DNA from 2 places in the Bombilactobacillus sp. ESL1097 genome. Region 1 is predicted to be linked to the other one. Evidence: a T-box and tRNA genes for the amino acid it is inferred to sense, from the RefSeq annotation. Region 1 holds a T-box; the other holds one or more tRNA genes.
What was found. The T-box of region 1 lies ahead of leuS (leucine--tRNA ligase). A T-box ahead of a tRNA ligase gene usually reads a tRNA of that ligase, here a tRNA-Leu.
Positions count from the first base shown of each region.

Region 1 (3,195 bases):
TATCCCAGTCGCAAATAAAGGGGGTCTGTTTGATGAAAAAACATTTAAGAAGATCAGTTAAACTAGTTGCAATTAGTTGCCTAAGTTGTTTAACTGCATTAAATGCTTTAAAGCATAGTAGTGTGACAAGTTATGCTGATAGTTTTGATCAAGTGACAATTAACGTCAATGATGCTGATAACTTAGAAAATGTGGTCACATCGTCCGGATATGGGGATCAAACATTTTTAAATTATTTGGGTTTATCGGCGCAAAAGTTAGCCAATAATAATGATCTTTATGCTTCAGTTATGTTAGCCCAAGCACTCTTAGAAAGCGGTTGGGGAACAAGTACTTTAGCCCAGGCACCTAATTATAACTTGTTTGGCGTTAAAGGCAGTTTTCAAGGATCAGCGGTTAATATGGCCACGCAAGAAGATGATGGCAGTGGTAATTTGTACGGTATTCAAGCTAATTTTCGCAAGTATCCCTCCTATCGTGAGTCCTTAGAAGACTACGTTCGTTTACTGCGCGATAATGGCATGTATTCTGGAGCTTGGCGTAGTAAAACTAGTTCCTATAAAGATGCTACTAGCTTTTTAACGGGGCGTTATGCCACGGATACATCATATGCCGATAAATTGAACAGTTTGATTGAAAAGTATAATCTAACGCGGTTTGATCAACCAGTTGATGCTACTAAACCAAGTGTCAATGACATTGTAGTCAATAATGTTAGTTTAGTCACAAATGATGTGAACCATAATTCTACAAGGAATACTTATCAAAATCAACAAGCCCCGGTAATTGTGAGAAATAAATTTCAAAATCCAGCAGCTGATGCTTCAGCTACTAGCGAAACACAAACGCCGGCTTTACCGGTTATTGTTAATAATTCCCTGAATGAATTAATTAATACCAACAAGGAAATATTGCAAGCTCCTAGTACTAAACCAAGCAATCGGCCTAAGGATGCAAAAAATGAAACTGATTTTTCACGGACAATTCCTAGTGGAGATCATGCTGATCCAGCTGCTGTTATTAAAAAAGCACCAGTTGTGCAGGCTAAAGCAGTTTCTAATACTAAGTCAACCCAAGCTACTGATAATTCAATTCAAGTTTCGCCACAGGAAGCTGCAACTGAAAATTCGTCAGACTAGTTGCAATTAGCGTGATTTTTATTTATAATATGCGTCAGATTAGTTTTTACCAAAGGAATAGTAATTGAAAAATTGATTATCAGAGAGTGGAAGGTTAGTGTGATTTCACAGATATTTTTTAATGAACTCATCTTTGGAGTTTGATTACTGAACTAATAGTAAGTAGTCACGGGGTATCGTTAAATACTTGAGAGTTATATAGTTAATATATAAAACTTAGGTGGTACCGCGGGTAAATTTCGTCCTATTGCAAGAGCAATGGGACTTTTTTTGTAGGAGGGTAATTATGGGTTATAATCACAACGTTATTGAAAAAAAATGGCAAGCCTATTGGGCCGAACATAAGACGTTTAAAACAACAGAAGATCCAAATAAGAAAAACTTTTACGCGTTAGACATGTTTCCTTATCCATCCGGTAAAGGATTACATGTTGGGCATCCAGAAGGATATACCGCGACCGATATTATTGCCCGGATGAAGCGGATGCAAGGCTATAATGTCTTACATCCCATGGGGTGGGATGCATTTGGCTTACCCGCTGAACAATATGCGCTGAAAACTGGACATAATCCCATTGATTTTACGCAACAAAATATTGATACATTTAAGCGGCAGATTAATTCGCTAGGTTTTTCTTACGATTGGGAGCGCGAAATTAATACTACTGATCCCAATTATTATAAATGGACACAGTGGATCTTTGAACAATTGTATAAACGAGGGTTAGCTTATGAAGCCAAAGTTCCTGTTAATTGGAGTCCGGATTTAGGTACAGTAGTCGCTAATGAGGAGATTGTCAACGGCAAAACTGAACGTGGTGGTTTTCCAGTTTACCGTAAGCCAATGCGACAATGGATGCTCAAAATTACGGCTTATGCGGATCGTTTATTGGATGATTTAGATTTAATCGATTGGCCCGAAAATATTAAGGAAATGCAGCGCAATTGGATTGGCCGGTCAGTCGGTGCTGAAGTTAAGTTTGAGATTGCCGATCATGATTTAACATTTAATGTCTTTACGACACGGCCAGATACGTTATTTGGCGCTACTTATGTAGTCATGGCTCCAGAGCATGAACTAGTGGATCAAATTACTACCCCACAACAAAAAGCACAAGTTCAACAATATCAGGAAACAACTGCTAAAAAGAGTGATCTGGATCGGACCGATTTAAATACTGAAAAAACAGGTGCTTTCACAGGCGCTTACGCTATTAATCCGATTAATGGCGATCGGTTACCAATTTGGATCTCTGATTATGTCTTGGCTAGCTACGGGACGGGTGCTATCATGGCTGTTCCAGCACATGATGACCGAGATTTCGAATTTGCTAAAATGTTTGACTTACCAATTAAAGCAGTCATTGCGGGTGGTGATGTCAGTGATCATGCTTATACAGGTGATGGTGAACATATTAATTCGGAGTTTTTAAATGGTTTAAATAAACAGCAGGCAATTGATAAGGTTTTGGCGTGGTTAGAAGATCATCAGGTTGGCCAAAAGAAAGTTAATTACCGCTTGCGAGATTGGGTCTTTTCACGGCAACGTTACTGGGGTGAACCCATTCCAATTATTCATTGGGAAGATGGAACCACGAGTTTAGTTCCTGAAGATGAATTACCATTACGTTTGCCAGCAGAACATGATATTAAACCTTCAGGTACGATTGAAAGTCCGTTGGCTAACTTGACTGACTGGGTCAATGTGGTTGATAAAAATGGCCGCAAAGGTCGGCGGGAAACCAATACAATGCCACAATGGGCTGGTAGTTCTTGGTATTTCTTGCGTTATGTAGATCCACATAATGATGAAGCAATCGCTGATTATGAAAAATTAAAACAGTGGATGCCCGTTGATTTATACGTCGGTGGAGCCGAACATGCTGTGCTGCATTTACTGTATGCAAGATTTTGGCATAAGTTCTTATACGATTTAGGTGTTGTACCGACACCAGAACCGTTCCAAAAATTATTTAATCAAGGAATGATTTTGGGTAATAATCACGAAAAAATGTCGAAGTCCAAAGGCAACGTTATTAATCCTGATGATGTTGTC
Region 1 covers NZ_JBYLUB010000002.1:595,839-599,033, forward strand. Annotated here, with positions in the region: gene AC3B6D_RS06835 (glucosaminidase domain-containing protein) at 33-1,139, shown strand; T-box leader at 1,182-1,389, shown strand; gene leuS (leucine--tRNA ligase) at 1,426-3,195, shown strand, end outside.

Region 2 (3,195 bases), 150 kb from region 1:
CTTCCGAGCAAAAACCACTGGCTTTTGAAAAGCAACGCCCGTTAAAACGGCGGGCGCAATTCCCGAAGATTCAACAGTTAAAATTTTGGTAATCGGCAATTTTTGAAAATGCTGATAAAAAGCCTGACCCATTTTTTGCATTAACAGCGGATCAATTTGATGATTTAAGAAACTGTCAACTTTGAGCACATCTCGGCCTAAAACTCGACCATCCTGCTTGATTCGTTCTTCTAGTTCACGCATTGTGGTGCCTCCCTAAGCTTTACTTTAAGATTACCATTATCACTGCATTAGTGAAATACTTTAATTTATTTGGTATCATATTCATCTAAATTATAAGTCTGAATAATTTTGATTAGTTTTTTAGCATAATCTGGATCTGTAGCATAACCATCTTTTTGCAAACTTTGTGCCGCCTCGACATAGTTGTCAGCCGCTAGTACGTGCTGGTATTGCTGCTTATTCCAAGTAGTACCGTTTGCCAACAATGCATCATGATCGGCAATGGATGCTTCAAAATTAGTATAAACCTTAAAACGGGCGGTCACCGTGACCCACTGTCCATTTTGGTACTCTTGAGTTTGCAATTCTTGCGACTCCTGGGGATTGTCATCTTTCACGCCAAACAAATTATGATAATCACTAGCCAAACTACTTTGCCCCCAATTACTTTCCAAAATAGCTTGGGCCAACGTCACACTTGGTAATACATGATACTGTTGCCCGTATTTCACAGCCGCTGGTGCTAACTTTTTAATAAATTGCTGTTTTTGCCGAAATTGATTCTGTACTTGAATATTCGGCTGCGAGTTCACAACTTCTTGTCGCCAATGATTAATCATTATGACCGCTAAAACAAATCCACAACCTAAGATTAAAATTGCCACCAAGCCATTCGCAAAATTATTTTGCTGAGTTGCCCGGCTACGCCTTTTTGCCAAATTTTTCACCGATATCTTTCTCATAATTATGATAACATGCACCCAAGATTTATGTAAAAAAAAACCAGCCCGTGGGCTGGTCAGCACTAAGAGTTTAAGCTTAGTCTTTGTTAACGTTAACTGCTTGTGGTCCACGATCACTTTCTTCGATATCGAAAGTAACTGATTGACCTTCTTCAAGAGTCTTATAGCCTTCACCGTTGATAGCGGAGAAATGTACGAATACATCACTACCATCTTCGCGAGTAATAAAACCATAACCTTTTTCAGCGTTAAACCATTTTACTGTTCCATGTTCCATGTGAACATCCTCCTCAAAACACTTTTTGCATTTCTTTGTGGCCGATATGGAAGTTAGTTACACATGAACCATCGAACCATAACCATTCAAAAACACGTCTTTATATTAACATGCTCACAAAAGATAATCAATCAAGTTTTGCTAAATTTATTAAATTTATTTTAATATGGAAAGCACACTTTAAACAGCTCTTTGCGCTCCTAGAGCCTAACAAGAACCACTTCTTCACATTAAGAAACCAGCAATCAAAAAATTAAAAAATCTAGTAAAGTGAATAATATTCTTATCCAAATTGTCGTAGTGCCACTTGTTTAAATATTCGCCAAAAATTAAGTATTAAGCGATTTTTGTTCAATCATTTTCATATATGACAACAAAAAAAGTAGCCGTAGCTACTTTAATTAAGATGCGGGTAAGAAGACTCGAACTTCCACGGAGATAATTCTCCACAAGATCCTTAGTCTTGCGCGTCTGCCAATTCCGCCATGCCCGCAAAAACAATACTCATTCATCATAATATGAATGGGCAAATTTTGCAAGCAACTGCGGCAAAAATAAATTAGCATCAATTAACACAAATCTTTTATTTTTATGAGGCAACTGGCATCTAACTCCAATTGGGAGCTGGAACAAAAAATTTTAACCTAAGCGCTGTAAACACTTAGCAATCTCAGCCGTTGCTTGGTCTTGATCTTGTTCAGACTGCTGAAATTGATCCAAGTCCACCGTACGATTATCTTTCATACTATCAATCATTTGCTGGCAAGCTTGAACATAAGCTTGATAGGCTTGAACTAAATTCATATGAATGCCCATAAAACGTGCTGGAGCTCTTAAATCGGCTAATTGTTGGGTTAATTGAGCATATTCATCAGTCCCATGCTGAAAATCACCCTGAATTGCCAAGTAATGAGCGGATTGCATTTGCTCTAATTCGTTTTTTTGCAAAGCCGTTTTAATTTCTTGAAACTTAGGATTCAACTCTTCTTGAATTTCCTGCGTCCGTTGTAAAACATCATTTAATATTTGTGCGTACTTGATTGCCCGCTGTTGTGCTTTATTAACCATGTCTTTGCCTCCTTAAAATTGATCAAAAACTGTATACGGCAACTGCCGCTTATGAGCAGTCTTCAAATACCAATTTTCAATCTTTTGGGCTGCTGATGCTGTGACTTCTTTGCCTTCCAAATAATCATCAATCTCTTGATACGTTACCCCCAAAGCAACTTCATCAGCTAAGCCTGGCCGACCATCCTCTAAATCAGCCGTCGGGGTTTTAGTATATAAATTGGCCGGGGCTTGCAAGTATTGCAATAATTGACGGCCTTGGCGCTTATTTAACCTAAATAAAGGCGTAACATCGGCGGCACCATCACCGTATTTAGTATAAAAACCCGTAATATTTTCCGCGGCGTGATCGGTTCCCACTACAACGCCCTTAGTTTCACCAGCAATCGCATACTGTACAATCATGCGTTGACGCGCTTTAATATTGCCTTTATTAAAATCACTAATGGTTAAGCCATTAGGTGTGATACTAGCCACGACTGCATCTACCGCTGGCTTAATATCCACCCGATAAGTCTTGTCCGGTTGAATAAAGTCTAAAGCCTGTAAAGCATCTGATTCATCAGCTTGTTGCCCATAAGGCAAACGAACGGCAATAAATTGGTAACTAGATTGGGGTTGTTCTGCTCGTAATTCACTAACAGCTAACTGGGCCAAGCGACCTGTTAAAGTCGAATCTTGACCACCAGAAATTCCTAACACTAATGTTTTTAATTGATTTTTTTGTAAAAAATGCTTTAAAAAGTCCACACTCCGCTGTACTTCTTGTTCGGGATCAATCTGGGGCGCAACTTTTTCAAAAGCAATAATTTCTTTTTGTAATGGACGCAATCTTAAAACCTCATTTCTCAAATACAATTACTTTAACACAGTTTGATAAATTTC
Region 2 covers NZ_JBYLUB010000002.1:442,294-445,488, reverse strand. Annotated here, with positions in the region: gene AC3B6D_RS06115 (xanthine phosphoribosyltransferase) at 1-243, opposite strand, end outside; gene AC3B6D_RS06110 (glycoside hydrolase family 73 protein) at 309-950, opposite strand; gene AC3B6D_RS06105 (cold-shock protein) at 1,042-1,242, opposite strand; tRNA gene AC3B6D_RS06100 (tRNA-Leu) at 1,650-1,735, opposite strand; gene AC3B6D_RS06095 (hypothetical protein) at 1,882-2,310, opposite strand; gene nadE (NAD(+) synthase) at 2,323-3,141, opposite strand; gene AC3B6D_RS06085 (glycosyltransferase family 4 protein) at 3,169-3,195, opposite strand, start outside.
Region 2: it encodes a tRNA-Leu, which carries the amino acid that the T-box ahead of leuS (leucine--tRNA ligase) is inferred to sense. The anticodon was not compared.